4 regions of the Streptomyces sp. NBC_00075 genome follow, and region 2 is predicted to be linked to each of the others. Evidence: riboswitches for the same ligand, from Rfam matches in the RefSeq annotation. Region 2 holds a riboswitch; each other region holds the start of a gene.
What was found. Region 2 has a riboswitch for cyclic di-AMP ahead of OG787_RS25640 (M23 family metallopeptidase). Riboswitches for the same ligand answer to the same signal wherever they lie in the genome.
Positions count from the first base shown of each region.

Region 1: linked by a shared signal. The riboswitch ahead of OG787_RS10695 (M23 family metallopeptidase) and the one ahead of OG787_RS25640 (M23 family metallopeptidase) in region 2 are both predicted to bind cyclic di-AMP.
Region 3: linked by a shared signal. The riboswitch ahead of OG787_RS42930 (C40 family peptidase) and the one ahead of OG787_RS25640 (M23 family metallopeptidase) in region 2 are both predicted to bind cyclic di-AMP.
Region 4: linked by a shared signal. The riboswitch ahead of OG787_RS18410 (transglycosylase SLT domain-containing protein) and the one ahead of OG787_RS25640 (M23 family metallopeptidase) in region 2 are both predicted to bind cyclic di-AMP.

Region 1 covers NZ_CP108243.1:2,516,093-2,523,838, forward strand. The annotation lists gene OG787_RS10675 (DUF5998 family protein) at 1-417, opposite strand, end outside; gene OG787_RS10680 (GNAT family N-acetyltransferase) at 458-3,400, opposite strand; gene OG787_RS10685 (HPr family phosphocarrier protein) at 3,579-3,860, shown strand; gene OG787_RS10690 (GntR family transcriptional regulator) at 4,026-4,721, opposite strand; gene OG787_RS10695 (M23 family metallopeptidase) at 4,910-5,704, opposite strand; cyclic di-AMP (ydaO/yuaA leader) riboswitch at 5,718-5,885, opposite strand; gene OG787_RS10700 (M16 family metallopeptidase) at 6,101-7,489, opposite strand; gene OG787_RS10705 (M16 family metallopeptidase) at 7,486-7,746, opposite strand, start outside.
Region 2 covers NZ_CP108243.1:5,884,746-5,892,491, reverse strand. The annotation lists gene lhgO (L-2-hydroxyglutarate oxidase) at 1-370, shown strand, start outside; gene trmB (tRNA (guanosine(46)-N7)-methyltransferase TrmB) at 587-1,342, shown strand; gene OG787_RS25650 (PrsW family glutamic-type intramembrane protease) at 1,439-2,818, shown strand; gene OG787_RS25645 (aldo/keto reductase) at 3,545-4,510, opposite strand; gene OG787_RS25640 (M23 family metallopeptidase) at 4,626-5,696, opposite strand; cyclic di-AMP (ydaO/yuaA leader) riboswitch at 5,708-5,865, opposite strand; gene OG787_RS25635 (PP2C family protein-serine/threonine phosphatase) at 6,137-7,255, opposite strand; tRNA gene OG787_RS25630 (tRNA-Met) at 7,463-7,536, opposite strand; gene OG787_RS25625 (dihydrofolate reductase family protein) at 7,604-7,746, opposite strand, start outside.
Region 3 covers NZ_CP108243.1:9,800,026-9,807,771, forward strand. The annotation lists gene OG787_RS42895 (hypothetical protein) at 246-590, opposite strand; gene OG787_RS42900 (8-amino-7-oxononanoate synthase) at 1,061-2,215, shown strand; gene OG787_RS42905 (DUF397 domain-containing protein) at 2,262-2,483, opposite strand; gene OG787_RS42910 (helix-turn-helix domain-containing protein) at 2,493-3,350, opposite strand; gene OG787_RS42915 (ATP-binding protein) at 3,563-4,024, shown strand; gene OG787_RS42920 (LysR family transcriptional regulator) at 4,053-4,979, opposite strand; gene OG787_RS42925 (LysE family translocator) at 5,089-5,709, shown strand; gene OG787_RS42930 (C40 family peptidase) at 5,779-6,252, opposite strand; cyclic di-AMP (ydaO/yuaA leader) riboswitch at 6,256-6,467, opposite strand; gene OG787_RS42935 (hypothetical protein) at 6,818-7,126, opposite strand; gene OG787_RS42940 (ATP-dependent Clp protease proteolytic subunit) at 7,134-7,746, opposite strand, start outside.
Region 4 covers NZ_CP108243.1:4,285,642-4,293,387, forward strand. The annotation lists gene OG787_RS18400 (CHRD domain-containing protein) at 197-1,192, opposite strand; gene OG787_RS18405 (polyprenyl synthetase family protein) at 1,415-2,425, opposite strand; cyclic di-AMP (ydaO/yuaA leader) riboswitch at 3,066-3,232, shown strand; gene OG787_RS18410 (transglycosylase SLT domain-containing protein) at 3,236-3,733, shown strand; gene OG787_RS18415 (HAD family hydrolase) at 3,746-4,603, opposite strand; gene OG787_RS18420 (FAD-dependent oxidoreductase) at 4,772-6,022, opposite strand; gene OG787_RS18425 (ATP-grasp domain-containing protein) at 6,117-7,352, opposite strand; gene fahA (fumarylacetoacetase) at 7,588-7,746, shown strand, end outside.

The DNA.
Region 1 (7,746 bases), 3.4 Mb from region 2:
CGGCTCCAGGTCGATACGGGCGACGGCGCCCCAGCCGATGGTCAGGACGACCTCACGGGGCAGCGTGCCCGGCGTGTACGACTCCGGGTTGGCGACGACCCTGCTGAGCACGACGGACGAGATCCGGCCGAGCTTCACGGACTCCGTGGACGTGGTGGCGTACGGCGTCGGGGACGTGGTGTCCGCGGCCTGCTCGTCCGTGTGGCTGACGATGAACCGGTTGCCCGTGAGGACGAGCACGGTCACGTGCCGACGCACCTCGTTCGCGTCGAACGTCGTCTCCTGGTGGACCAGGTACGACCGGATGGAGTCGCCGCCGATCGCGGCCTCCACCGCCTCGGCCACGAGGGCCGGGTAGTAGCCGCTGCGCTCGATCGCCGCTCGCAGCCCCTGGGTCGTCGTACTGGTCTTGGCCATGTGCCCATCCTACGGGGGCCCACTGACTGCGAGGCACCGCTCAGTACACAGGAAGTGTCCTGGGACCCAGGTCGTCACGGACGGGCGGCGGGGCCAGCCGCACCGACGCCCCGAGCACGCTCAGCCCGTGCTGTGCGACGACCACCGGCTCCAGGGACACGGCGATCACCTCGGGGTGGTCGTCGACGAGCCGCGACACCCTGAGCAGCAGTTCTTCCAGCGCCCCGGTGTCGACCGGCGCCGAGCCGCGCCAGCCGAAGAGGAGCGGCGCCGTCCGGATCGACCGGATCAGTGAGGCCGCGTCGCGGTCGGTGACCGGTATCAGCCGGTGCGCGGTGTCCCCGAGCAGCTGCGAGGCGGGCCCGGCGAGCCCGAAGGACAGCACCGCGCCGGCCGCCGGGTCGATGACCGCCCGTACGACGGTGTCGACTCCCCGCGACGCCATCCCCTGTACGACGGGCCGCACCTCGTGCGGATTCCCGAAGAGGCCGGTCAACTCGGCGTACGCCCGCCGCAGTTGCTCCTCGTCCGCGAGATCCAGGCGTACGCCGCCCAGGTCGGCGCGGTGGCGCAGGTGCGGGGCGGTGGCCTTGAGGGCGACGGGGTAGCCGATGGTCCGCGCGGCGGCCACGGCGTCGTCGGCGCTCAGCGCGGGCAGGGCCCTGCGCACCGGGATGCCGTACGTCCCGAGCAGCTCGCACGTCTCGTCCGTACCGAGCGTGAGCCCCTGCCCACGCGCGAGGAGCCCGCCGATCAGCTCGGCGGCCCCCTTCTCGTCGATGTCCGCGTCGATGGACTCGGGCACCTTGCCGGGCTCGGCGACCTCCCGCCGCCACTGCCCGTACTTCACGGCTTCGGCGAGGGCGCGCACGGCGCGCTCGGCGGCGGGGTAGGCGGGGATGAGACGGGAGCAGGAGTCGGGGGTGGGCGGCGTTGCAGGGGCGGGCACCTCCGGTGCGGCGGGCTGCGGCGGTGCAGCACCCGCAGTGGGTGGCTGGGTTCCCACAGCCGCTGACGTCCCTGTCCTCGCTGCCGCGGTGGGCAGGCGTTCCGCAGGGCGGAACGGGTGGGCACCGCCCGCAACGCCGGGTGCCGTCGAACCCGCCTGTGGTGCGGTGCTCGCGGCAGCCGACAGCGCCTCCGCCAGCCCGCCCAACTCCACGTGCACCACCAGCACCGGCTTCCCCGGAACCTCCGCCGCGGCCGACCGAAGCGCCTCGGCCAACGCGGCGTCCCCGAGGGTGCCCTCCCCCACCGTGGGGATCGCGGTCACCACCACCGCATCGCACCCCTCGTCCGCCAACGCCTCCGACAGCGCCCGGCGGAAGTCCTCCGGCGACGCCCCCGTCGTCAGATCCAGCGGCGCGAGCGGCCGCAGGCCCTCCGACAGGCACGCGTCGTACGTCAGCAGCCCCAGCGACTCCGAGTTCCCCAGGATCGCCACCCGCGGCCCGGCGGGCAGGGGCTGCCGGGCCAGCAGCAGCCCCGCGTCGACCAGTTCGGTGATCGTGTCCACGCGGATCACCCCGGCCTGCCGGAGCAACGCGGACACCGTCGCGTGCGGCAGCCGCGTGGCCCGTACGGCATGCCCCTGTGGAGCGGCGCCGCCGTGCCGCGCCCCCTGGACGACCACCAGCGGCTTCGCCGCCGCCGTGCGCCGCGCGAGGCGCGTGAACTTGCGCGGGTTGCCGATGGATTCGAGGTACATGAGGACGACGTCGGTGTCCGGGTCGTCGTACCAGTACTGGAGTACGTCGTTGCCGGACACGTCGGCCCGGTTGCCGGAGGAGACGAACGTCGACACTCCCGTGACCCCGGTGACGCCTCCCCCGCGCCGGTGCAGCCGGGAGAGGAGGGCGATCCCGATGGCGCCGGACTGCGCGAACAGGCCGATCCTGCCGGGCCTCGGCATCTCGGGGGCGAGCGACGCGTTCAGCCGGACGTCCTCGGCCGTGTTGATGACGCCGAAGGCGTTGGGGCCGATGATGCGCATCCCGTACGTGCGCGCGTGCCGTACGAGTTCGCGCTGCCGCTCCCGCCCTTCGGGGCCGCTCTCGGCGTACCCGGCGGAGACCACGACGAGGCCCTGCACCCCGTGCTCTCCGCACTCGGCGACGACATCGGGGACGTACTCGGCCGGGACGGCGACGACCGCGAGGTCGACGGAGCCCTCGATCTCCCGCACCGACCGGTGGGCCGGCACCCCGTCGATGTCCTTCTGCTCCTCCGGGAAGGCACTGTTGACCGCGTACAGGTCACCGGTGAAACCGGCGTCCCTGATGTGGTCGAGAACGCTGCGGCCGACGCCGCCGGGGGCACGGCCGACGCCGATGACGGCCACCGCACCCGGGACGAGCAGCCGTCGTACGGAGCGTGCCTCGGCCCGCTGCTCCCGCGCGCGCTGGACGGCGAGTGAGCGGTCGGTGGGCTCCAGGTCGAACTCCAGGCGGACGACGCCGTCCTCGAAGCTGCGCTTCTGGGTGTACCCGGCGTCCGTGAACACCTTGATCATCTTGGTGTTGGCCGGCAGGACCTCGGCGGCGAAGCGGCGGATGTCGCGCTCGCGGGCGACGGCCCCGATGTGTTCGAGGAGGGCCGAGGCGACACCCCGGCCCTGGTGGGCGTCCTGCACCAGGAAGGCGACCTCGGCCTCGTGGGCGGGACCGGACGCGGGCAGGCCGTCGGCATCAATGCGGTCATAGCGTACGGTGGCGATGAACTCGCCGCCGACCGTGGCCGCGAGCCCCACCCGGTCCACGAAGTCGTGGTGGGTGAAGCGGTGGACGTCCTTTGCGGACAGGCGCGGATAGGGCGCGAAGAAGCGGTAGTACTTCGACTCGTCCGAAACCTGCTCGTAGAAGCTGACCAGCCGGTCGGCGTCGTCCGCGGTGATGGGCCGGATGCGGGCGGTGCCGCCGTCGCGCAGCACGACGTCCGCCTCCCAGTGGGCGGGGTACTCGTGCCGGTCCGACGAGTTCTGCATGCGCCCCAGAGTACGGCTCGCGTACGACAACGTCGCGAGGCAGTCTGTGGGGACCGAAGTCGGGCCCAGGCCGGGGTCCGAACGCGGTTCCGGGACAGGTTTCCACCTGCCTCCCGGAACGCTTCACGCTATGGAACAATGGTCTAGACAACCCTGAGACAGTGAAGGGCAGCATCACATGGCTGAGCGCCGCGTCAACGTCGGCTGGGCGGAGGGCCTCCACGCCCGCCCCGCCTCCATCTTCGTCCGTGCGGCCACGGCCGCCGGCGTCCCCATGACGATCGCCAAGGCCGACGGCAACCCCGTCAACGCGGCCTCCATGCTGGCGGTCCTCGGCCTGGGTGCCCAGGGCGGCGAGGAGATCGTCCTCGCCTCCGAGGCGGAGGGCGCCGACGCGGCGCTCGACCGCCTGGCGAAGCTGGTGGCCGAGGGACTCGAGGAACTTCCCGAGACGGTCTGAGAAATTGAAGGCGCCGACTGCCGCGGTCAGCCGTCGCCTCAAAGGCACCACCCGCACACGTGAAGGGCTCACCCGGAATTCCGGGTGAGCCCTTCACGTTTATCGTTTATGGGCAGCAGAAATAATCCCCCGCGAATTCCACCCTCTTTGTATACGGCGCCCGTGTTAATGACGCAGGCCCGTCATGTTTACGGGATGTTGCGAAGTCCTCACACGCTCCGGGCGGTCTCCGCCGCCCGGAAAGCGCAGCCGGTGCGCGCCGGTCGCCCGCTCGGTGTGCAGCGCCGTGACGGCTCGCGCCCGCTCACTGTCGCCGCGCGCCACGGCGTCCACGATCGCCCCGTGCTCGGTCCAGGACTCGACGGGATTGGCCGGGGCCTCCACCGCGTACATCCAGGCGATCTTGTGCCGGAGCTGGGTGAGCGTCGAGGTCAGGGCGTGGCTTCCGGAGGCCTGGGCGAGCGTCTCGTGGAACCAGCCGCCCAGGGAGCGCAGATCCTCGCTGTTGCCCCTCCTGGCCCGCTCCTGCCCCAGCCTGACCAGGCCGCGCAGCACTTTCAGATGGGCCTCGGTGCGTCGCTGGGCGGCCCGGGAGGCACCCAGCGGCTCCAGGAGCATGCGCATCTCCAGCAGGTCGGAGGCCTCCTGCTCGGTCGGTTCCGCGACGCACGCGCCCGCGTGCCGCCGGGTGACCACGAAGCCCTCGGCCTCCAGGGTGCGCAGGGCCTCGCGGACGGGGACGCGCGAGACGCCGTACCGGCGCGCGAGCAGTTCCTCGGTGAGCCGGCTGCCGCGCTCGTAGACACCGGCGACGATGTCGTCCCGGATCGCCGTGCATACCGAGTGCGCCGGAATACGCATGTCCGACCTCCGCTTTAATCCCCGTGAAACGTCGACGATTGACGTGTGTTCAGTGACTCTATTGCAGAGAACCGGAATTTCCGACGGCAGGCCGGAATCCGGGGATATTTTTTGGACACAGGGCCGTCGGAAACGCCGAAAGCCCCGGCTCGGGGAGCCGGGGCCACGACAAGAGATGCGCGTGGTTGTCAGACGTTCACACCGTGCGAGCGGAGGTAGGCGACGGGGTCCATGTCCGAGCCGTACTCCGCGGTCGTGCGGGCCTCGAAGTGGAGGTGCGCACCGGTGACGTTGCCGGTGGCCCCGGAGAGACCTATCTGCTGCCCCGGGGTGACCGTCTGGCCGACGGACACGTTGATGGACGACAGATGACCGTACTGAGTGTACGTACCATCAATCATCTTGATCACGATGTTGTTGCCGTAGGAGCCGCCCCAGCCCGCCTCGACGACCGTGCCGGAGCCCACCGCGTGGACGGTGGTGCCGGACGAGGCGTGGAAGTCGATGCCGGTGTGGCTGCCGGAGGACCAGACGGCGCCGCCCGCCTTGTAGCCGGTGGAGATGTACGAGCCGGAGATCGGGGCGACGAAGGTGTTGAGGCGCTTGCGCTCGGCCTCGCGGGCGGCGCGGGCCTCCGCCTCGCGTGCCTCCTTGGCCCGCTCCTCCGCCTCCTTCTTCGCGGCGGCCAGGGCGCGTTTCTCGGCTGCGACGGCCCGCTTCTCGGCGGCGGCCTTCTCGGCGGCCTGCTCCTGGGCGGCGGCCTGCGCGTCGATCTTGTCGGCGAGCGTCTCGCCGATGGAGATCACCGGAGTGAGGCCGGTCTGCTCGACCGTGGACTCTGCGGCGAGCGCCGGGGCGGCGAGGCTGCCGACGGCGCCGGTGGTGGCGAGGGCCGCGACGCCTGCCGCGCGGACGGTGGTACGGGTGACGAGGCTGGGGCGGCGGGGACGACGGTGCTTCCCGGTGGCGCGGGTGAACGCCATGTAGTGGCTGGTCCTTTCCTTCCTTCTCGCCTACCGGGTTAGCTGACGGGTTCGGAGCAGGAAGGTCTCCTACGGACCCCCTCGCTGGGCGCGCGGGCGTCCGATTCACCCCAGGGACTGCACAGTGTGGGTCCCCGGCTCCCCTGGCTCGCGCCATGTGGGGACTCGGCGATGACTGTCCGGGTGCCGCGGCTGCGGCGTGGTGCGTGACGGACAGCCGGACCGACGCTAAGCCGCGTAACTTTCAATCAACAAACCGATCACGGGTTTTGTAGCGCATGCCACAGGGCAGACGGTCAACCTCTCCATCAATACGGGCAACTTGCCCATCAATATGGACAAGAGGGGCCCGGTGACGCTTCCGTCACCGGGCCCCTGTCGTGCATCGCGGTGCCGCTACTCGGCGGAAACGACGCTCACTTCGCCGATGCCGAGGGCCCTGACGGGCTCCTCGATCGTCGCCGCGTCACCGACGAGGACCGTCACCAGCCGGTCCACCGGGAAGGCGTTCACGGCCGCCGCGGTGGCCTCCACGGTGCCGGTGGCGGCGAGCTGCCGGTACAGCGTGGCCTGGTAGTCGTCGGGCAGGTGCTGCTCGACCTGGTCGGCCAGCGTGCTCGCCACGGCCGCCGCCGTCTCGTACTTGAGCGGGGCGACGCCCACCAGGTTCTGCACCGCGACATCGCGCTCGGCGTCGGTGAGCCCCTCGGCCGCGAGCGTGCGCAGCACCTTCCAGAGGTCCTCCAGGGCGGGACCGGTGTTCGGCGTGTCGACGGAGCCGCTGATGGCGAGCAGCGCGGCGCCCGTGCCGTCCGGGGCCGAGCGCAGGACCTGGCCGAACGCCCGCACACCGTAGGTGTAGCCCTTCTCCTCGCGCAGGACGCGGTCCAGGCGGGAGGTGAGGGTGCCGCCGAGGCAGTACGTGCCGAGGACCTGGGCGGCCCAGACACGGTCGTGCCGGTCGGCGCCGATGCGGCCGATGAGCAGCTGGGTCTGCACGGCGCCCGGGCGGTCCACGATCACGACGCGGCCGGTGTCGTCGGCGGTCACCGGCGGCACGGGCCGCGGCTGGGCCGTCGAACCGGTCCACGCCCCCAGGGTCTCGCCGAGCAGCGCGTCCAGGTCGACGCCGGTGAGGTCGCCGACGACCACGGCGGTGGCCGTGGCGGGGCGGACGTGCCTCTCGTAGAAGGCGCGTACGGCCGCGGAGTCGATCTTCGCGACCGTCTCCTCGGTGCCCTGGCGCGGCCGGGACATGCGCGAGGTCTCCGGGAACAGCTCCTTGTAGAGCTGCTTGGCGGAGCGGCGGGCCGGGTTGGCCGTCTCGTGCGGGATCTCGTCGAGCCGGTTGCGCACCAGCCTCTCGATCTCGCTGTCCGCGAACGCGGGTGCCCGGAGGGCGTCGGCCAGCAGACCGAGCGCCTTGGGGAGCCGTGACACGGGGACTTCGAGGCTGAGGCGGACGCAGGGGTGGTCGGCGTGCGCGTCGAGGGTGGCGCCGCAGCGCTCCAGTTCGGCGGCGAACTCCTCGGCGGAGTGCTTGTCGGTGCCTTCGGAGAAGGCCCGGGCCATGATCGTGGCCACGCCGTCGAGACCGGCCGGCTCGGCCTCCAGGGGAGCGTCGACGAGCACCTCGACGGCGACGATCTGCTGGCCGGGGCGGTGGCAGCGCAGGACGGTCAGGCCGTTGTCGAGCGTGCCGCGTCCGGGGGCCGGGAAGGCCCAGGGCCTGGCCTCGCCCGCCTGGGGCTGGGGGTGGAACTTCATCGTGGTGAGCTCGGTCACTTGGCCGCCTCCTCGTCCTTGTCGCCGGCTTCGACCGTGGCCTCGGCCTCGGGGTCCTCGGGGGGATCCGCGTCCTCGGCGGTCTCTCCGGCGACCGGCTCGTAGACGAGCACCGCGCGGTTGTCGGGGCGCAGCCGGTCCTTGGCGGCCTGCTGGACCTCCTCGGCGGTCACCTCCAGCACGCGCTGGACGGCGGTCAGCGCGAGCTGCGGGTCGCCGAACAGCACGGCGAAGCGGCACAGTTCGTCGGCGCGGCC
Region 2 (7,746 bases):
GGGGTACGGGTGGGGGACCGTGCGGGTGCGGGAGCTGGGGGCGACGGTGGCGTGGCCCGGGACGTGGCGGATAGCGGCTCGGCACTGGCGGTACGGGGGTGGGGAGCTGCGGCGGTCGGTGTCGAAGAGGGCGTTCGCGCGGGCGGTGCGGAGGTTGTTGCCGGTGGTGTCGGAGGGGGATCTGGTGCCTGCGGCGGCGGGGGTTCGGGCGCAGGCGGTGCTGCGGGACGGGACGCTGGTGGATGACTTCTTGATCAGGGAGGGGGCGCGGGCGGTACATGTGCTGAACGCGCCGTCACCTGCGGCTACGGCGTCGCTGCCGATCGGGCGGGAGGTGGCTCGGCGGGCGTTGGCCGTGCTGGGCGGGTGAGACGGGACTTTTCTTCGCCCCCGCCGCCCCTACCCGTCCCATCCTCGGGGGCTCCGCCCCCGAACCCCCGCTCCTCAAACGCCGGAGGGGCTGACTACCAGCCCGTCCGGCGTTTGAGGACGAGGCCGTTCAGGCCGACAGCGGGGGTCTGGGGGCGGCAGCCCCCAGGGGACGGGAATGGGTAGGGGCGGCGGGGGCGAGTAAATTGGGGTCACTGTGTCTGACTCTTCTCGCCCCAAGGGCACCCCCAGGTTTCCCGGTGGGCCGCAGGCCGATCCCGCCGGGTCGCATTTCGAGCGGCGGATCAGAAGCTTTCAGCCCCGTCGCAGCCGGGTCACCGCCGGGCAGGGTGACGCCCTGCGGCGGCTGTGGCCCAAGTGGGGCCTCGACATCGACGGCCACGCCCTCCGGCTCGACGAACTGTTCGGGAACGACCTGCCCGTCGTACTCGAGATCGGGTTCGGGATGGGCGAGGCCACCGCGCAGATGGCCGCCGCCGATCCCGGCACCAACGTTCTCGCCGTCGACGTGCACACCCCTGGCCAGGGCAACCTGCTCAACCTCGCCGACCAGCAGGGCCTGACCAACATCCGCGTCGCCAACGGGGACGCCATCATCCTGCTCCGCGAGATGCTCGCCCCCGACTCCCTCGACGGCCTGCGCGTCTACTTCCCCGACCCCTGGCCCAAGAAGCGCCACCACAAGCGGCGGCTGATTCAGGCCGAGTTCCTCGATCTCGTGGCCGCGCGGCTGCGCGCCGGCGCGCTCGTGCACTGCGCCACCGACTGGGAGCCGTACGCCGAGCAGATGCTCGAAGTGCTGGACGCGCACCCGGAGTTCGAGAACACCCTGCCCGGGGGCGGTTACGCGCCACGTCCGGAGTTCCGGCCGCTGACCCGTTTCGAGGGCCAGGGACTGGAGAAGGGACATGTCGTGAACGACCTGCTGTTCCGCCGCGTACAGCACTCGTAGAGCACGAGCCCCAGCAACTCGCAGAGCACGAGCCCCAGTGCTCGTAGAACCACGAGCCCCAGCGCTCGTAACGCACCGGCCGTTAGGGTCAATGCCGTGGCCACCTTTCCCCCGTACCCGACGCACCCCAGCGGCCCCACCGACGGCCCCGTCGGCGGGACGCTGCGGCACGCTCACTGGTGGCAGCGGAAGTGGGTGCGGTACGGCGCCCTGAGCAGCCTGCTCGCGCTCTCCGGGCTCGTCATCCTCGCCCTCGTCCGCGAACAGACCGGCACCGAGGGGTTCCTGGTCGGGCTCGGGCTCGCCGTGTTCCCCGTGCCGTTGCTCGTGGCCGCGTTCCGGTGGCTGGACCGGGTCGAGCCGGGGCCCTGGCGGAACCTGGTCTTCTCGTTCGCCTGGGGCGCCTGCGCGGCGGCCCTGATAGCGATCGTCGCCAACAGCTTCGCGACGAGATGGATAGCGACCGCCACCGCCGACCCGTCCAGCGCGGACACCCTCGGCGCGACCGTCATAGCGCCCATCGTCGAGGAGTCGGCCAAGGCAGCCGCCGTACTGCTCATCTTTCTCTTCCGGCGGCGCGACTTCACCGGGATCGTCGACGGGGTCGTCATCGCCGGGGTGACCGCGACCGGCTTCGCCTTCACCGAGAACATCCTCTATCTCGGCACCGCCTTCGGCACCGACCAGCTGACCGGGGACAGCGGTATCGCCTCGGTCACCGCGGCGACCTTCTTCGTGCGCATCGTCATGTCGCCGTTCGCGCACCCCCTGTTCACGGTCCTCACCGGCATCGGTTTCGGGATCTCCGCGCTGTCGGGCGAGCGCCAGCACGTCCGCCGGGTGCTGCTGCCGCTGTCCGGGCTGCTGCTCGCGATGAGCATGCACGCCCTCTGGAACGGCTCGTCGTCCTTCGGGCAGTACGGGTTCTTCGCGGTGTACGCCGCGTTCATGGTGCCCGCGTTCGGACTGCTGACCTGGCTGGTCATCTGGACCCGACAGCGCGAGCTGCGCACCGTCCGCGCCGAGTTGCCGGCGTACGCGCAGGCCGGCTGGCTGGCCCCGGCCGAGCCGTACGCCCTCGGCTCGATGCGCGCCCGCCGCCTCGCCCGGGAGTACGCCCGCCACCATCTGGGCCGGCCCGCGGCGCGTGCGGTGGCGCAGTACGAGGCGTACGCCACCTCGCTGGCGTTCCTGCGCCACCGGGGGCGCCTCGGCCGGGCGCGCGCCGACTTCGTCGTCCGGGAGCAGGAACTGCTGGGCGCCCTGTGGGAACGCAGGGCGGTGGCCCGCCCGGCCCTGGACCACGCGGCCCGCACCATCGCCCCGGCCCCGGTACTGGTACCACCGCCGGTCATCTGGCCGACGTACGGGCAACAGCCGTACGCCCAGCAGCCGTACACGCACCAGCCGTACGGCCAGCAGGGGTACGGACCGACGACCCCGTACCCGGCGACGTACAACCCGTACCGCTCCTAGACCCTGCCGTCCAGATCACACGCGGGCCACGGGGGCGGGGACGACGCCGCCCCGCCCCCGTCCCCGCCGTGCGGCCGGCCGGCCGCAGGCACCACACCCCCGACCGACGGACGGGGGGCCGACGCGATCCGAGCGACAGGCCACGCTCCGGCCGCAGAGCGGGGCACCCCGACGCTCTCTCCTACCGTGCCCCCAGCCGCACACAGCAGCCGGATACACAGCGCCCCAAGCCGCCCCACCCCACACGACGGGCCCCACCCCACCACAGCCCGAAGCCACCCCGACGCCCTCCCCCGCCGCGCACCGAGCCACACGCAGCAGCCGGGCACGCCACACCCCCAAGCCGGCGCGACCCACGCGGCGGGCGCCCGCCATCAAGACCCGCCCCACCACAGGCCGGAACCACCCGACGCCCTCCCCCACCGCGCACCCAGCCACGCACAACAGCCGGGTACGCCGGACTCCCAGGCCGACGCGACCCACGGGACGGGCCCCCGCCATCAAGACCCGCCCCACCACAGGCCGGTGCCCACCCCGACGCCCACCTCCGCCACTCAGCCAGCCCCGCGCCCCCACCCGCAGACGAGGGCACCCCCAAAGCCGCCGCGCCCCACACGACAGACCCCAACCGTCACGCGTCAGCCGTCAACCACCAGCCACCAGCCACCAGCCACCAGCCACCAGCCGTCAACGGCCAGTCGCCGCGCGTCAGCCATCACACGCCGCTCAAGCCGAAACCGAAGCCGAAGCCGCCGTAAGACCCGCAACCTCCGTCTCCGTCAGTTCCAGTTCTGCCAGCGCGACCAGTGGCGGAAGTTGCTCCGCCGTGCGGGCGGAGGCGATCGGGGCCGTGACCGTCGGCTGGGCGGTGAGCCAGGCCAGGGCGACCGTGGCGACGGCCACCCCGCGGGCCTCGGCGACCTCGTCCAGGGCGGCCAGGATCCTGCGGCCGCGTTCCGTCTCCCCGTGCTTGCCGGCGCCGGCCGCCGCACGCGCGCCGTCGACCGTCGCACCGGGCCGGTACTTGCCGGTGAGGAAGCCGGAGGCCAGCGCGAAGTACGGGACGGCGGCGAGGCCCGTACGGGAGGCGATGTCCTGTCGCGCACCCTCGTACGTGTCGCGGGAGACCAGGTTGTAGTGCGGCTGGATGGCCACGTACTTGGCCAGGCCCTCGCGGTCGGAGAAGTCCAGGGAGTCCTGGAGCCGTTCCGGCGAGATGTTGGAGACGGCGATGTGCCGCACCTTGCCCGCGGTGACGAGTTCGTCGAGGGCGCCGATGATCTCCTCGACGGGCACCTCGGGCCGGTCGAAGTGCGTGAAGTAGAGGTCGATGTAGTCGGTGTCGAGGCGGCGGAGCGAGGCGTCGGCGGCGGCCTTGATGTTGGCGCCCGAGAGGCCGGGGAAGTCGGGATGCTGGCTGACCTTCGTCGCGACGACGATGTCCGCGCGGTTGCCGCGCGACTTGATCCACTTGCCGATGATGGTCTCGGACTCGCCGCCCTGGTTGCCGTCGATCCAGGCCGAGTAGGAGTCGGCGGTGTCGAGGAAGTTGCCGCCGGCGGCGGCGTAGGCGTCGAGCACCTCGAAGGACGCCTTCTCGTCGGCGGTCCAGCCGAAGACGTTGCCGCCGAGGGCGAGCGGGAAGACCTCTAGGTCCGATGATCCGAGCTTGCGAAGAGCCGTAGCAGTCATGCTCAACGTCAACGCCCGCCCCGGACGCACTGATTCCGGCTGTTCACGAACATCGCGTGAACGCCGGAATCAGTCGGAATCAGCCAGAGTCAGTCGGAATCTAGCAACGTACGGCTTACGGGTTGAGGCCCATGCTCCGCAGCCACGCCATCGGGTCGATCCCCGCGGTGTCCGAGCTGCTGGTGTGGACCTCCATGTGAAGGTGGGCCCCGGTGACGTTGCCGGTGGCGCCGACGCGGCCGATCACGTCACCCGTGTTGACCTTCTGGCCGACGCTGACGTTGATCGAGGACTGGTGGGCGTACCAGATCTCGGTGCCGTCCTCGAGGGTGAGGATCGTGCGGTAGCCGTACGAGCCGCTCCAGCCCGCCTCGGTGATCGTGCCGGTGTGGACCGCCTTGAGCGGGGTACCGGTGGGAGCAGCGAAGTCGAGGCCGGTGTGGTAGCCGGAGGACCACAGCGAGCCGGCCTGGCCGAACGTCGAGGTGATCGTGTACGAGGAGGTGGGCAGCGTGTACTGCTTGGCCAGCTCGGCGAGCCGCGCGGCCTCCAGCTTCGCCGCGGCTTCCTCTGCCGCCTTCTTCTTCGCGGCGGCGGCCTTCGCGGCGGCCTCGCGCTTCACCTGGGCGGCCTCGGCGGCGGCCTTCTTCGCGGCGGCGTCCTGGGCGGCCTGCTGGACCTTGGCCTCGGCCTGGTCCTTCTGCTGCTCGGCCTGGAGGATGATGCGGGCGCGCAGGGCCTCACCCGCGTCGCTGGTGCCCTGCTCGGTCTCCTCGGAGGTGACCCCGACGCTGCTGAGCGCGTTGGGGGAGCCCTGGGGCTCGGCGTCCGAGTCGTCGTCGCCCGCGAAGGGCGAGCCGACGGACGGCAGGTCGGGGATGGAGATGGAGACCGGCGGCTTGCCGGTCTGCGCGGTGGCCATGCCGGCCCCGCCGACAGCGGCTATGACGCCGACGCCGAGAACGGTGGAGCTGCGGGCAAGTCCTCCGCCGCCGCGCTGCTTGCCGACGCGGTGCCGGCCGCGAACCGGACGAGTGGTGTCCGCGCTGGGATTCCACTCCTCCCAGGGGCCCTCGTCGGTGCGACGGCTGCCGAAGCCGAAGGTCGGGATCTTCCCGTCCTCGGTCTCGCTGCTGCGCTGACTCGGTACGAACGGGGCCTCTGGGGCGGCCGGGTTTGACGCCACGTGGGCGTGCTCCTTTCCTTCCTTCTCGCCTACCGGGTTAGCTGACGGGTTCGGAGCAGGAAGGTCTCCTACGCGCGTATACCTGCCGTGTCGCCACGGCGGCGGACGAGCGATTCACCCCAAGTTGGTGGTTCCCCGGTTCCCTTGCGGGATTCGGCGCGTGCGCACGGAGCCGACTCTTGTGACGGCTGGGACGACCGCGCTGCGTTATCGAACGTTAATAGACCAGGGCCCCGTATTCCAAGCTGTTCCCGTTGATCGTTAACGCTTTTCCCGAGGACGTTCCGGGTCACCACCGGTGAAAATCGGGCGAGTTGGCCGTGTTCTAAGTGACTGCTGAGTTTTGACTGTGTGTCAGATGTTATGCGGAGCGGGATCGTTCACTCACCCTTGGTGACAACCGATGAGAATTCGAGAACGTGAGAGCACCAGGAAGAGCCCTAAGAGCTGATGGGACGGCGTACGGCGAGCAGCGCCATGTCGTCCGTCGTGCCGCCGCCCGAGTGCCGGCGCACCTCGTCGGCGAGGGCGGCGAGGAGAGTGGCCGGGGCGCGGAAGACCCGGCCCGCGAGCCGGTCGGCCGGGTCGAAGAAGACGCCGTGTCCGTCGCGGGCCTCGGACAGCCCGTCGGTGTGCAGGAGCAGGATCGCGCCGCCGGGAAAGGGCGTCGTCTCGGCGCGGTCGGGCCCGCCGCCGAGGTCGCCCATACCGAGCGGCAGCGCGGGTTCGGCCGGGGTGAGGACGCGCAGGGTGCCGTCGGTGTCGAGGAGCAGGGGCGGGGGGTGACCGCGGTTGACCACGCGTACGATCCCGTCGCCGTGCGGGAGTTCGGCGAGTACGGCGGTGGCGAAGCCCTCACTGGCCTCCAGACCGCCCCGCCGGGCGCCCTCACGGGCGAGGGCCCGCTCCAGCCGCTGGGCGACCGCCTCCAGGGTCGCCTCCTGCTCGGCGGCCTCCCGGAACGCCCCGATGACGACGGCGACGGCCGCCACGGCCCCCATCCCCTTGCCCCGCACGTCCCCGAGGACGAGCCGCAGGCCGTACGGGGTGTCCTGCACGGCGTACAGGTCGCCGCCGATGAAGGCACCCGCCTGGGCGGCCTCGTACCGGGCGGCGATCTCGAAGCCGCCGATGCGGGCGTCCGGTTCGGGCAGTACGGCGCGTTGCGCGGCCTCGGCGATCTCGTGGGCGGTGGCGAGGCGGCGGTCGCCCCTGCGTACGACCCGGTTGATGACGACGGCCAGGACGGCGACCGTGGCCACGGTGATCGTCTCGGTGATCGTGTCGGCGTCCAGGGAGAACCCGAAGCGGAGGTGGACCAGGAACTCGGCAAGGAGCGCGGCGGCGCCGGTGACCGTCGTGGTGCGCAGCGAGGAGAGCGGGGCGGCGATGAGGGGGGCGGCCGTGAAGAAGGGGACCGCGGTGAAGGCGCGCGGGGTGGCGACGTCGTAGATGATCCCGGTGACGATCAGGATCGCGGGCAGGACGCGGACGAGGGTCCGCACCCGGGAGACCACCAGCGCCTCGTCCGGCGATCCCGGCTCTCCCGACCGCGCCACTCGTCTCGTCTCCCGCTTCCCGCCGATCACCCGTCCCGTCGGTCCAGGTTTTCGGGAGCGGCCGGGGAGAGCGAGCGGGGTGGACCGACCGGGCTAAGAAGAAGAGTGGGGGCGGACGAAGAAGGAGGAGGAGGAAGAAAGAGGACGGTCCCGGAAACGACTCAGGGCCGGAAACCAATTTCTTGGTTTCCGGCCCTGGGCCTTCAGTAGCGGGGACAGGATTTGAACCTGCGACCTCTGGGTTATGAGCCCAGCGAGCTACCGAGCTGCTCCACCCCGCGCCGCTGAACACAACTATACGCCATCTGCGGGACCCTCATCACCACGTTTGATCACCACGCTTGATCGTCAGTCGGGCAGGTGGGCGTTGGGGGCCTTGGCCCGCTCCTCGTACTCGGGGAGGACGACGACCTCGACGCCCTCGCCCGTGAGCAGGGCGTTTCCGTCGGCCGCGACCACGAAGGTGTCCGGCTCACGCCAGGCGGTCACCA
Region 3 (7,746 bases), 3.9 Mb from region 2:
GAGCGACATCGGATCCCGCTGAAGCTGGGAAACCAGGCCCCGTAGCAGGGTGCGTGACTCTTCGGCCAAGCCGAGCGCTTCGAGCAGAGCCACCAGATAGGCGAGATCCCGACCGGGATGAGGCCGCCGAAACAGATCGGGGACCTCGCTCAGCGCCACCACGGCCGAAGCCGCACTGCGGCGGGCGCCGGTGTCTCCGCGAAGGGCGAGTTCAGCCCGGTTGATGGCCTCCTGCCAGAGATCGGTCATGCGTCGTCACCACGCAGCTGACGCTCCATTGCCGCCTTCGCGGCGATGAACCTGAGTTCGGCGACCTGCGACGGATCGAGCAGCCTGCGCTGCGACCACTCATCGATCCGCTCGAACCACGACTCCGCCGAAGCGGCTGCCACAGCGACCGTCAACTCCTGGCCATGTACGGACTGTTGGGAAAGCGAGCTCGCCGGATGGACCACATCCATCAGATGCTCCACGTCGAACTGGTCGAAGCGGCTCATGGCTTCTCCGATGGTGGCAGCGAAGAGCACGTTGGCGGCCCGGTCGGCGGCGGCCCGGTCCGGGACCTGTTCCAGGAGGATGCCCACGATCACGGGCTCCTGGTCCTCGGGGAGACCCTTGACGACCGGTCCGCCGGAGTAGCCCGAGTAGTCGCCATAGGAGGGCTCGATGGCCCGACATCCGATGAGCAGTTCGCAGCCCCAGCTCCCCGCACGGTCCCCGGTCTCGGGAAGGAGCTCGGCGGCTCGCGTGGTGAGGGAGAGGCGGCCGTACGGACGGCTCAGGTCACGATCATGACGTCAGCGTGGAAATGTGCGACGTACTCCGGCAGATGCACGGTCACGGGGCCCTCTGCCTGTGGAGAGGAGTCCGGCTCCAGGTCTTGAGCATTGCTCGACAGACTGTGAGAAACGATCTTCGGTCTAGGACGTGATGCAGTCTCTGACCTGGTCTTTTTCATTGCTTGATAAAACCCGCTGTGGGTATTGCCACATCATGGGTGCTGGAGGGGCCCGCTAGGGTCTGTCCACTGCCTACAAACCTGTGTGTGCTCGGAGGACCCATGGCGTTCGGCTGGATCGACGAGCAGGCCGAGGCGCGTCGGCGCGCCGGACTCGTACGGACCCTGCGTCCGCGGCCCGCCGACTCGACGCTGCTCGACCTCGCGAGCAACGACTATCTGGGCCTCGCCCGGCACCCCGAGGTCACCGAGGGCGCCGCCCGGGCCGCCCGGCGCTGGGGCGGCGGGGCCACCGGGTCGCGGCTCGTCACCGGCAGCACCGAGCTGCACGCGGAACTCGAACGCGAACTGGCCGACTTCTGCGGCTTCGAGGCCGCCCTCGTCTTCTCCTCCGGCTACGCGGCCAACCTCGCCGCCGTCACCGCGCTCGCACCGCACGGCTCCCTCGTCGTCTCGGACGCGGGCAACCACGCCTCGCTGATCGACGGTTGCCGGCTGGCCCGGGGCACGACCCAGGTCGTCGGGCACGCCGATCCCGATGCCGTCCGCAAGGCGCTCGGCACCCACACCGGGCCCGCCGTGGCCGTGTCCGACACGGTCTTCTCGGTCGACGGGGACGCGGCACCGCTCGATCGACTTGCGGCCGCCTGCCGGGAGTTCGGTGCGGGGATGGTCGTCGACGACGCGCACGGGCTGGGGGTTCTGGGGGACGGCGGACGTGGCTCCGCGTACGCGGCCGGGCTCGCGGGGGCGTCGGACGTCGTCGTGACCGTCACGCTGTCCAAGTCGCTGGGGAGCCAAGGGGGTGCGGTCCTAGGACCCGCTCCGGTGATCGAGCACCTCGTCAACGCGGCCCGTACGTTCATCTTCGACACCGGGCTCGCCCCGGCGGCGGCGGGCGCGGCCCTCGCCGCCCTCACGCTGCTGCGCCGCGAGCCCGAACGGGCCGCACGCGCGCGTGCCGTGGCGCGCGATCTGCACACCCGGCTGACGGCACAGGGGCTGTCGGCGGTACGACCGGACGCCGCCGTCGTCTCCGTGCGCGCGCCGTCCCCGGAGGGGGCCGTGCGCTGGGCGGCCGACTGCCGGGCCGCCGGAGTCGGCGTGGGCTGCTTCCGCCCGCCGTCCGTGCCCGACGGAGTGTCCCGGCTGCGGCTGACCGCCCGTGCGGACCTGTCCGAGGAGCAGATCGCACGGGCGGTACGGGTGATCCGCGACAACAGACCGCAGATCACCGGGAAAACCGTTGATCAGTGACACGCGACCGTGAGTCGGCGGACCGCGGCCGTGCGTCCTAGGGCGATCACCTGAACGCGGTGAGGAAACCCGCCCAGCTCTCGGGGGAGAAGAGCAGGACAGGCCCGGTGGCGTTCTTGGAATCGCGTACGAACAGTCCGGACCGGGCTTCCGCGTCCGGACGGGCCGTCTCCACACAGTTGTTCGCGCCGGTGCTGTAGCTGCTGCGCAGCCATTGCACACCGGGCGGTTCGACGACGGACAGGACGTTCCGAGGCAGTGCGGTCATGGTGCCTCCTTACACGCCGTGTTGTAGACCGGCGATGAAATCCAACGAATCCTCGGGCGAAAGGGCGTGGATCTGAAGGGTGTTGAAGGCCTCGCTGTAGGCCTGGAGGTCTTCTTTCCGTTCGAGGTAGAGGCTACTCATCATCTGGTCGAGAACAACCACATCCAGGTCAGAAGTGCTCGGAAAAGAGAAGATAACGAAAGGGCCGGTGATGCCGGTGTAAGCCCCTGCGGTGAACGGCAGGATCTGGAGCCTCACTTGGGGCAGATGGGCCGCTTCCAGGAGCCGTTCCAGCTGACGCGTCATCACCTCTGGGCCACCCACTTCACGGCGCAGCACCGCCTCGTCGAGGACCGCGCTGAGCGCCAGCGGCGGATCCGAACGCAGCACGTCCTGCCGGGCCAGCCGCACCTCGACCAGGGCGTCGAGCCGGGTCTCCTCCAGGCCGTCCACGGCCGCCCGGGTCACCGCGCGGGCGTACTCCCGGGTTTGCAGCAGCCCCGGGACCACCGAGGTCTCCAGCGTGCGCATGGTGCTGGCCTGCGACTCCAGGCTGATGAAGTCCCGGTAGGTCGGCGGGAGTACACCACGGTAGGCGTGCCACCAGTGGTGCCGGCCGCCGTCCTCACCGCCCGCCAGTACGAGCAGCAGTTCGCGTGACTCGCCCTCCGGGACCTGGTAGGCATCGAGAAGTAACCGGACGTCCGCGGGTTTCACCCCGCTCGCGCCGGTCTCGATACGGCTGACTTTCGACTGGTGCCAGCCCACCAGACGGGCCGCCTGGCCACTTGTGAGTCCGGCCCGGGCACGCAGCGCGCGCAGTTCGGCACCCAGTTTTCGGCGGCGTACGGCGGGTCCGTACTGCATGGGCCACTCCTTACTCCTAATGAGCCGCCCAAATACGCTCTGGGGTCGCAGAGTTCACCGCTTCGAGCGACAGATATATGCATATCTTGGTGGATCGCACCCCGTGACCGGCGCGGGAATGGCAGTCTGGCGCGAAGCACCAGTCCGGGACCGTACTCGAACCAGCCGCTCCGTGTCGGGCTCCGGTTCCGTGGGAAAGGGACGACGCCGCCATGGCAGACCACCTGGAAGCATCCGTCACTCTGCCGAGCGATCCCGCCTCGGTCTCCGCCGCCCGCGCATATGTGGCCAACGTCCTGGCGGAATGGGGTCTGCCAGGGGACAGTGAGGTCGCCGAGACCATCCGTCTGATCGTTTCGGAACTCGCCACCAACGCCGTACAGCACACCTTCGGGTTGTCACCCACCTTCACGGTGGACGTCGCCCTCGACCGTGACGAACATCTGCGCATCGGGGTGACCGACAGTCACCCGCGCTTCCCCAAGCGACTGCCGGCCGCGGTGCAGCAGGACAACGGCCGCGGAATGGTCATCATCCGCTGGCTGACCGCCGAGTCGGGCGGCAGACTCCGCGTCCGCCCCACCCGCGAGGGCGGCAAGACGGTGTCGATCGAACTCCCGTGGACGGCCCCGGCGAGGCCCCCGGTCACGGCGGCGGGCCAGCAGGAGCCGTAAGGACAAACTGACAGGTATCGGTTCGTTCCTAGGCTCCGGTCCCGCCGACGTGGGCCCGCCCGAACGCGCCCCGCAGCAGGGCGCGGAAGGCGTCGGCGGCCGGGGCTGTCTCGTCGGTGCGGCGGACGACCGAGATCGTGCGGCGCAGGTCGCCGGGTTCCAGGAGCCGGGTGCCGACCGGGGTGACCGCCGTCCGCGCGACCATCTCCGGTACGACCGCCACCCCGAGGCCCGCGCTGACCAGCGCGCACACCAGGGCGTACCCCGGTGTCGCCACCAGCACCGACGGGGTCGCGCCGGCCCGGGCGAGGGCGGCCTCGACGCCCTGGCGGGGCGGATGGTCCGGCGCCATGCTGACCAGCGGCTGGCCCGCCAGCTCGGCCAGCGGCAGCCTCGACGCCTCCCCGGCCAGCACATGGCCGGGTGCGGTCACGAGGACCAGCTCCTCGACGAGGACCGGCTCGGCGGTGACTGATCCCGGTAGGGGCGCGGGTGGGGCCGGTTCGTAGGTGTGCGTGAGTGCGAGATCGACCTCCCCGGCGGCTACGGCGGCCACCCCGGCCGGCGGTTCGTAGTCCGCGACCGACAGCCGTACGTCCGGATGGGCCCGGCGGAACGCGCTCAGGACTGGTGGCAGCAGCTGGATCCCGGCCGTCTGGAAGGTGCCGAGACGGAGCGTGCCGCCCGACAGCCCGGTGAGTTGTGACAGTTCGTGCCGGGCGCGGTCCAGCTCGTCCAGTACCCGGCGGGCCCGTGCCACCAGCAGCTCGCCCGCCGGTGTGAGCCTGGCTCCCCGGTGATGCCGTACGAGCAGCGCGGTGCCCGTCTCCCGTTCCAGCTTGGCGAGTTGCTGCGAGAGCGCGGGCGGGGAGTAGCCGAGGCGCTCGGCGGCGCGGGTGATGGACCCGGCCTCGGCGACCGCCACGAGAGCGGCGAGGCGTGTGGGGTCGTACATCCTGCGGCTCCAGGGACGGAGGCGATGGCCAAGGCTTAACACCTGCTTAAGGCAGACCCAGGATATTCGACATACCTGCTGAAGGCCGGGCCGGGGCACGCTGGACGCCATGGACGCACAGCTCATCGCCTTCACCGGGGTCGCCGCGGGCATGGTCGCCATGCCGGGCGCAGATTTCACCGTCGTCGTGCGCAACGCCCTCGTCTCCCGGCGGGCCGGGGTCGCGTGTGCGCTGGGGATCACCGGCGGGCTGCTCCTGCACACCGCGCTGGCCGTCGCCGGTGTCGCCGCCGTGCTCACGGCGGTGCCCGCGCTCTTCCGCGCGCTGCAACTGCTGGGCGGAGCCTATGTGTTGTATCTCGGCGCGCGAACCCTGTGGTCGCTGCGCGGGCGCCGGGCCGAGGTGGCCGACGAGGCGCGGGCCGCCGTACGGCCGATGCGTCAGGGCTTCGTCACCAACGCGCTCAATCCCAAGGCGCCCATCACGTTCCTGAGTCTGCTGCCGCAGTTCGTGCCGGCGGGCGCTCCCGCCCTGCCCAGGACACTGCTGCTCGCGCTGATCATCGTGGCGCTGGCCCTGGTGTGGTTCCCGGCGGTGGCAATTCTGGTGGACCGGCTGGGGCGGTGGTTGCGCCGGCCACGGGCCGCCCGGGCCGTCGAGGCGGTCACCGGCACCGCGCTGACGGTCCTCGGGGCGCTGCTCCTGCTGGAGCCGCTGCTGTCGCTGTGACGGGCTGACGGGCTACGGGTCCCGGGGCGGGACGGCGGCTCCGGAAACCGCCGTACCGCCCCGGGGAGGTCAGCTGACCCGGCCGTACCAGACGCTCTTCGTCCAGATCTTCTGGAGCTTCACGACATCCCCGGTCTTCGGGGAGTGCCAGATCTTTCCCTTCCCGGCGTAGATGCCCACGTGGTAGACGTTCGAGCCCGAGTGGAAGAAGACCAGGTCCCCGCCGCGGCGGCTCTTGGCGGAGATGTGCTTGGTCTTGTTGTACTGGGCCGCCGCCGTACGAGGCAGCTTCTTGCCCGCCTTCTTGTACGAGTACAGCGTGAACCCTGAGCAGTCGAACCTGTTCGGTCCCGTGGCGCCGTACTTGTACGGAGAGCCCTTCTTGGAGGCCGCGATCTGAAGTGCCTTCGTCGACGGCGCGATTGCCGCGGCTTCGGTCGCGACTCCCGGTATCACCAGGGTGCCGCCCACGGCGGCGAGGGTGAGGGCCGAGGCCGTACCGGCTCGGGACATCATCGACGGAACACGATTGAGCGCAGACATGCGCAACCCTTCGTCAGCCGCCTGTGAAGGATGACCTGTCGGATTCGGGCTGGCGAAGTTGCCCGGCCGCTGACGCGGCTTCACCCCAAGGGCTGCTCGGCCCGGTCATGGCGTGACCGTCCCGGCGACCCGTCGTGCCTGGGTCCTCCACTCCTGCCGATGCACATCTGTCGACCGGTCATCCGGGAGGCGGCAGGACTCGGCGTCCACCCGGATCGCCCCACCGTTGTGGCGGGGGCTTGTCGTCAGGAAGGGATCTTGGCTCATGGAAGTAGGAAAATCCCAATGGAATCAGGGCTTTGTGGCGTTACTCACCCGTGACCCATTCGGGTGGACACCCGTACCCTCGGGCCAATTGGGCGAGGGTCGCGCACCCCCGGACCAGCACGGAAACATCGCGGTTCCGGCTGTCAACTACGCGCGTCGCGCAAGCCGAACGGGCCGACCGGGGGACATGTCGCTACGCCGAACGGGGGATGACTTCCAGTCACTCCCCGGCTCGTTCCGGACAGTCCGTCGCCGGGAGGGACGGGCCCGCCCGATACGGGTCCGCCGACCGGGTGGGTCAACTGGCGGGCTCACGCGGAACGGTGACACGCGCCGTTCGGCGCTCCCCGTCGAGAACGCGCAGCGCACGCGCCAGCGTATGGGCATGCACCTCCGCTTCGCCACGCTGATGCATCAACTCCAGCGCGTCCCGCAGCGCCACCGCCTTGGCGACCAGAGCCTGCGCGGCCCGCAGTCCGCGGTACGTGTCGCCGTGATAGGCGGGGTTGATACGGCCGAGCAGATCGGCCACTTCGAGGTAACGGTCGATCAACTCGCCCTCCGCGCGCGTCAGGGCGGGCAGCGGAGGCAGTTCGGGCGGAAGCATCGGTGGCTCACCTCGTGCCGGGGGCGGGGTCCGAGGACCTGCGGCTGGGCACGACGCGGTCCACCAGCCCGTACTCCAGGGCGGCCTGCGCGTCGAGGATCTTGTCCCGCTCGATGTCCGCGGCGACCTGCTCCGGGCTCTGTCCGGTGTGCCGTACGAGCAGTTCCTCCAGCAGGGTACGGATCCGGCCCATCTCCTGTGCCTGAATGGCCAGATCGCTCACCTGTCCCTGGATCGGCCCGGACAGCGAGGGCTGGTGGATCAGCACCCGGGCCCCCGGCAGCGCGCTGCGCTTGCCCGGCGTACCCGCGGCCAGCAGCACGGCCGCCGCGGAGGCCGCCTGCCCCAGACAGATCGTCTCGATGTCGCAGGTGACGAACTGCATCGTGTCGTAGATCGCCGTCATCGCGCTGAACGAGCCGCCGGGGGAGTTGATGTACAGCGAGATGTCCCGGTCGGGCGCCAGATATTCGAGATGCATGAACTGCGCCATCACGTCGTTGGCCGAGGTGTCGTCGACGGGCGTCCCCAGAAAGACGATCCGCTCCTCCAGCAGCTTCGAGTACGGATCCATCGTCCGGTGCCCGGCACTGGTGCGTTCGGTGAACTCGGGCAGGACA
Region 4 (7,746 bases), 1.6 Mb from region 2:
CACCCGAACCGGTGAGGAGTGGTGCTTTCCATCTCACCAAATCGACGAAGGGGAATCGTCAGACCTTGGTCTCAACTCCGCGTACTGCTACGGGATGACATGAGGAGGCGGTGCTTCCCCCGACCCGTAGGGGTCGTGTGGTGGTGGTATCCGGGGAAGCCCCGCCTCGATGCCGATCGTCCGGCGACTCCGTGGCTCAGTTCCGCAGGAACACGTAGTCCGCCTGGTAGGGGACGCCCACGATGGTGCCGGGCGAGCAGGAACCGGCCGGTGCGACGCCGCCCACGGTGTTCAGCCGCAGGATCTCGGTCGTACGGGCGAGCAGCCCGCGGTGCTTGCCGGACTGCGTGGCCCTGAGGTCCAGTTCGGGGATGTTCCTGTCGCCGTTCGGGGTCTTGGAGATCAGCGACCCGGTGACCGCGCTGCGGTCGGGGGCGATCCACTGCGGCGTACCGGAGTTGGGCTTCACGAAGGTGTGCGCGATGTTCCCGCCGAGTACGGCGCTGACATCGCGCTGCGCGAAGGCGTACCCGCCGCCCTCGGCCGGCTTGCACTGGTAGATCTGCTTGCCCTTGACGACGGACGCCTGGAAGTTGTCGAGGGCGTCCCGGAAGTCGAAGGAGGCGACGGTGACCTTGTGGAGCTGGCCACGGACGGCTCCGCCCGGGAACTCGGCGGTGTGCAGATTGGCGTAGAAGGCGCCGGGGTCGGACTTGAGCTTCGCGAGCAGGGCGGCGTCATTGACCTTGACAGTCCCTGTGACGGTACGTCCCTTGCCACCACCGCTGCCCTTGCCGAGCAACCCGGTGAAGTCGATCTTGACGCCACCGTTCGTGCCCTTGGCGCCCTGGTGGATGTGGAGGAGGGTCGGCTTGCCGGTACCGCGCCAGGCCACGGCGACGGACACCTTGTCGCCCTTGACCTTGACGAACTCGACGGCGGCCCCGTCCCGGTCCCCGACGGCGGGCCCGCCGGCCACGGGCACCTCGTTGGCACCCCGAAGACTGGCGGCGAGAACGGTGCCACCGCTTCCGGCGCCGACACCCTGGGTGACGATGCCCACGTGGTCGGCGTGGGCGTTGCGATCACCACCGCGATCTCCGTTCGCGGCCACCGCCGGAAGAACGGCGGCGGCGATACCGGCAGCGGCGACCACCGAGACCCCGGAAACGATCAGGCTTTTACGTCCCATGATTCTTTTTCTCCCCGTATCGCAGCTGACGCCCCCTGCGTCAGCTTCTGGAACCAATACGGGAAGAGGTCTCGGTTTGGACTTAGTCCAGCCATGTGACGCGCGCCACATGTTTTTAGCCCGTCCGGCGTTTGAGGACGAGCGCGTCCAGCGCGAAAGGGGGGTCTGGGGGCACAGCCCCCAGAAGGATGGGAACGGGTAGGGGCGGCGGGGGCGAAAACCCTACCCAGCCCGATGCACCACCGCGTCACACATCTCCCCCAACGCCACCTTCGCATCGCACTCCGCCAACGGCACCAACGCAGCCCGCGCCTCCTCAGCGAACCGCACCGTGTCCCGCCGAGCCTGAGCCAACGCAGGATGCACCCGCAGCCGAGCCAACGCCTCCGCATGCCGCGCGTCGTCACTCAGATCGGAGTCCAGCAGCTCGCACAGCGCGACATCCTCGGCCAGCCCCATCCGAGCCACCCGCTCGCGCAACCGCAGCACGGGCATCGTGGGAATGCCCTCCCGCAGATCCGTCCCGGGCGTCTTCCCGGACTCGTGGGAGTCGGACGCGATGTCCAGCACGTCGTCCGCGAGCTGGAAGGCGACCCCGAGCCGCTCCCCGTACTGGGTGAGCACGTCCACGACACTGTCGTCGGCGCCGGACATCATCGCCCCGAACCGGCAGGCCACGGCCACCAGCGACCCGGTCTTCCCGCCCAGTACGTCCAGGTAGTGCTCGACCGGGTCCCGCCCGTCGGACGGCCCCGCCGTCTCCAGGATCTGCCCGGTCACCAGCCGCTCGAACGCCTCCGCCTGCACCCGCACCGCCTCGGGCCCGAGGTCGGCGAGGATGTGCGAGGCGCGCGCGAAGAGAAAGTCGCCGGTCAGGACCGCGACGGAGTTCCCCCAGCGCGTGTTGGCGCTGGGCACCCCGCGCCGCACCTCGGCCTCGTCCATGACGTCGTCGTGGTACAGCGTCGCGAGGTGGGTCAGCTCCACCACCACCGCCGACGGCACGATCCCCGGCGCGTACCGGTCCCCGAACTGCGAGGCGAGCATCACGAGCAACGGCCGGAACCGCTTCCCGCCGGCCCGTACGAGGTGCTGCGCGGCCTCCGTGATGAAGGGCACCTCGCTCTTGGTGGCTTCGAGCAACCCTTCCTCGACAGCCGCCAATCCGGCCTGGACATCGGCTTCGAGAGCCTGGTCCCGCACGCTCAGCCCGAACGGCCCGACGACGGTCACGAGGGATCTCCTGTCTGCTGGTGTCTACTGGCGGTCACACGGTGTGCCGATAGGTCGCTGCCATCACTCAAGTCAGCGTATCCGGTCACGTTTCGATCACCACGAGCGCCCGCCCGTCCAGGCCAGGCGGTATCGGATCACGACCGGAATGTTTTTGATCAGCCCATAAGTATGGACATTCATAAACATCCCGCGCCCCACCCGTCACACCAGTGATCGCACCCGCGCATACGCCACCACCTCCCCGACGGCACCCGCCGTACCCGTCGCTACGACAACGACGCGCATCGCACGAGAGGTTCCACCCTCCCGGCAGACACGCCCACAAGAAGCCTAAAAACCCTAAAAACCCCTATTCACCCCACTCGCCTCGCTCAGGCCACAACTACCCCCACCCCGTGATTCAAGTCACTCCAAATTCCAGCCCCCGCCACCCTCTCCCCCGCAAACTCCCCGTTCGCAAAAGGCAAGTTACTTCCCACCCACTCCACACCTCCGCCCGTTTTGTCCCCAACGGGCGCCCCAAATGACCAAGTCCTGCGTTTCCGCCCCTTGTTCCACCCGTGTGCTCTCGCATACGTTCTCGCCACGCCGGGCGGATCGCCGAATCCTGCCACCGCCCGCAGAGCACCATCCCACCCACCCACACGTGACTCACGCAGGCAGGAGCGGGGGACCCAGGTAAGCCGCCGGTCCGGGCACGACGCCGGAGCGGCTAGGGGTGAAGTCGCGCGCCGACACAGGCGCCCGGCCGGGCATCTCCCGCCCAAACCCGACAGCTCACCTCGTAGGCGTCGGAGAGGACTCACCATGCCCGCACGAGGTCAGCACCAGCGCGCGAGAACCACCCGCCGCCCGCTCACGCTCCCGCGCACACTCGCCATCACCGGAACGGCCGCCGTAGCCCTGGCCTTTCCCTTCCTGACCGCGACAACGGCATCAGCCGCACCGTCGTCCGCCGTGTCCGTGTCGTCGGCGACGAACTACGCGAACAACCTGGACGGCTGGATCCGCGAATCGCTCGACATCATGGCGCAGAACGGAATCCCGGGAACGTACAACGGCATCTACCGCAACATCATCCGCGAGTCGTCGGGCAACCCGAACGCCATCAACCTCTGGGACTCGAACGCGGCAGCCGGCACCCCCTCCAAGGGCCTCCTCCAGGTCATCGACCCGACCTTCGCCGCCTACCACGTCGCCGGCACCTCGTACGACCCCTACGACCCGATCGCGAACATCACAGCGGCCTGCAACTACGCGGCTGCGCGATACGGCTCGATAGACAACGTGTACGGCGCCTACTAGGCCGGCCCGCCCTCACCGCCACGCCCCGTCCGCGCTCCAGTTCCCGTCCCCGTCCCCGGTTCCGGCTCCGAACAGCCGCTCCAGCACGACCGCGATCCCGTCGTCCTCGTTCGAGAGGGTGACCTCGTCCGCCACCGCCTTGAGTTCGGGATGGGCGTTGGCCATGGCCACCCCATGGGCCGCCCAGTCGAACATGGGGATGTCATTGGGCATGTCGCCGAAGGCGATGGTGGCGGACGAGGCCAGCCCGAGGTACTCGGCGGCGAGCGCGAGCCCCGTCGCCTTGGTGATGCCGCATGGCTGGAGTTCGACGGTGCCGGGCCCCGACATGGTGACGGTCGCGAGCGAACCGACCGCTCCACGCGCCGCCGACGCCAACTCGTCGTCGGACAGGGACGGGTGACGCAGCAGCACCTTGCTGATGGGCGCGGCCCACAGGTCGTCCCGGTGCGGCACCCGTACGGCGGGCAGCGTCGGGTGCGGCATCAGATACCCGGGTTCGATGAGCGTCAGCCCGTCGACACCGTCCTGGTCCACGGCGGCGTACACCTGCCCGACCTCCGCCTCGATCTTGCCGAGCGCGGTCTCCGCCAGCTCCTGGTCCAGGGTCACCGACCAGAGCAGACGGTCCGCGCCGGCGTCGTACAACTGCGCGCCCTGTCCGCACACCGCGAGCCCCCCGGCCCCGAGGTCGTCGAGCAGCGGCCGGACTCTCGGCGCAGGCCGTCCCGTCACCACCAGATGCCGGGCGCCGGCGGCCGTGGCACGCGCCAACGCGGTCCGCGACCGGTCGGAGAGCGTGTCATCGGCACGCAGGAGCGTTCCGTCCAGGTCCGTGGCGATAAGTGCGTATGAGGTGGGAGCGGCCATGATCCAGAGAATACGGATCGTTCGGCACATCGGTCTCCGCCCGAACCGGACGACGTTCGGCATCCCGGCAGCAACAGCCTCCCAGCCTGCCCCAACTCCCGCCCCGGGAAGGCCCGAACGGCATGAGATCGCGGTCCGCCGCCGTTGTCGCCCGCCCCCGTCCGCGCCCTATCCGTGCGCGGCCGCCAGATGCCCCACCAGCCTCGGTGACGCGAACTCCGTACCGCACACGAACCGCATCACCGGCCCGTACGAAGCTGCCGCCGGCAACCCCGTGAAGTACAGCCCCGGTACGGAGGAGACATACCCGGCACCGAGCCTCGGCGTGCCCCGGCTCACCGCCAGCTCCGTACGCAGTTCGTGACCGAGGAAGTCCATCGCGGCGATGTCGACGCGGTAGCCGGTCGCGGATATGACGTGGTCGGCCGACAACTCCCGGGTGCGGCCGCCGAGATCCTCCACGGTCAGCACCGGCCGCCCGCCGCCGGAGCCCCCGGTCTCCCCTGCGCCTCCCGTTGCCCGTACGATCCGCGCGACCTCGCTGACCTCCACCTTCCCCTCGAACCGGTCGCGCAGCCACCACGCCCCGAGCGGTCCGAGGACCCGGCGGACCAGATAGTGGCGGGCCTGGGCCGGGAGATGGCGGTAGGGATGCGGGTAGTAGGTGAGGGCCCAGAGCGACCACGCGTTGCCGAACGGCGACTCGGGCCGCAGCCTGGGCTGCCGCCACGGGGGCGCGCCGAAGGCGACGCGACCCCGCCCCCGCGACACCACCCGTACCCGCGCCCCCGCCTCCGCCGCCAGCGCCGCCGTCTCCAGCGCGGACTGGCCCGCACCGACGACGATCAGCTCCCGGCCCGCGAACCGGCCCAGATCATGGTGCTGCGAACTGTGGGACACCGGACCCGTGGGCGAGGGCCCGTCCGGCGCGGCGCCGGCCAGCTCCGGGGGCAGATGCGCGAGCCCCGACAGCCCGGTCGCCACCACGACCGCCCGCGCGGTGAACAACTCGCCCGAGTCCAGCTTGAGTTCGAAGCCACCGCCGCTGCCGCTGCCCGCGCCCTTGTGCTGCCGCCGGTCCACGGACACCACCCGCACCCGCTCCAACTCGGGTACGAGCCGCTGCTGGAACCACTCGCCGTACGCGATGAAGGTCTCCACCGGGACGATGTCCTCGTCCGTGACCAGTCGGCGTATCCCCGCCGCGTCGCAGTAGTCGACCAGGTTGTGGCCCCGCTGCGGGGCGTCGATGCTGGAGGCCGCCGGCGTCGACTTCAGGAGCATTCCGGCGGGCATGTGGTCCCGCCAGCTCACCATGGGCTCGCCGAACACTCTCACCGGAATGCCACGCGCCCGCAGATGCGCGGCGGTTGACAGACCGAACGGTCCCGCGCCGATTACCGCTACCGGATGATTCACGAAGTCCCCTCCCCAGGACGCTGCTTCGCCACTTCGCGCTGTTCTGCTGCTCTACTGCTCTGCTGCTGCCCAACCGGTCAGCAGGTTGTCGCCACTACGCCTTGCCGCCACGGCGGCCGGCCCGCCACAGCTGGTACAGATGCTTCGCGCCCGGCCGTACGAAGCGGGCGAGCATCGTGAGGAACGGCAGCGGGTCGTCACCCGCGAGCCAGGCCAGTTCCGTCCCGCTCGCCCGGGTCGGTGCGTGCGGCGTCGTGTAGCCGCTGCGCCGATAGGCGAGGAGGGCGGGCAGGTCGATGTTCTCCACGATGTACCGGTGCCCGGCGCGCTGTTCCCCCTCCGGAACGGTGCGCCCGGTCAGATCGAGATGCATGGCCCGCACGACGTCCACCCCCGACTCGCTCTCGAAGAGCCGGAACTGGGCGCCCATCCGCGGGTTGAAGTCGAGAAGCTTGTACTGTCCGTCGCGCCGGTCGAAGCGCAGGTCGAGATCGATGATTCCGGTGAAGCCGATCTGTTTGATGAAACGTGCGGCGAGGTCCGCGAGTTCCGGATTGTCGACGACGTACGCATTTGCCGTCATTCCCGCGTGCGGCGGCCAGGAACGGACCTTCACGCCCGTGAACAACGCGCGCGGATTCGAGTCCGCGTCGAAGTAGGCGTGCACGATCCAGTCCTCGGCCTCCTCCCGGGGCAGATACTCCTGAAGGATCACACCGGGACGCTCACCCCAGTCGCGGGCCAGGGACAGCAGCGCCTCCCGGCTCGCGATGCGCGTAGTGCCGTTGACGGCGGGCCGGGCGCGCCGCACGAACGCCTCCCGGTTCTTGGCCACCAACGGGAACCGGGCCGTCCGCGCGAACCGCTCGATGTCCTCGTACGACTGCGGGAACGCGGCGGCCGGAGTCGGTATGCCGTGCTCCACGCACAACTCGTGCAGCCCCTGCTTGCTGGCGAGCCGCCGCGGCAGCGCCGCCTCCACGCGCGGGAAGAGAAAGGCGTCCCCCAACTCCTCCTGCCGCTCGGCGATCAGTACGGCCGCCTCCTCGTCCGTGGGAACGAGGAGAGCGGGACGCCCGATCCGTCGCCCGATCCGCAGCAACCCCTCGACGAGCCGCTCCGGTTCCTCGGTCCCGGTGGTCGGCCAGACGAACGCACGCCGCAGATAACGCGACGAGGCCGCGGGCGTGTAGCGGTCCTCGGTGATCGCGTACATCGGAACGCCCAGCCGTCCCAGACTGCGGATGGCCCCGACGCCTCCGTGGTGCAGCGGATAGTCACCGAACTTCACGATCAGCGCCGGTACGGCATGGTCGGCCGAAAACGGCACAGTGCTGCTCCTGGCCACGGGTCCCCCCACGTGTCCCCCCTACGGACCGGACCCACCCCGTCCGTGTCCCCCCAAAGGACGCTAAGCCGGAATCACCCACTCCGGACAAGGCTTATCCGGACATTACGAACTCTTTAGACACTGGGGACACTGCCCCGAGCCCGCAACTCACCCGTAACCTGTGGCGCGACCACATGGCCACACGGCACGACACACGAGAGCGAGGCAGCACCCCATGCCCCCCTTCGATGTCCCCGAGGGCGACCCCTTCGGCCCGCACAACCTCCCGTACGGCGTGTTCACCCCGACCGGCTCCACGGACCGCCGGGTCGGCGTCAGGCTCGGCGACCACGTCCTGGACGCGGGCGCCGCCGCCGCCGCGCTCGGCTCCCCC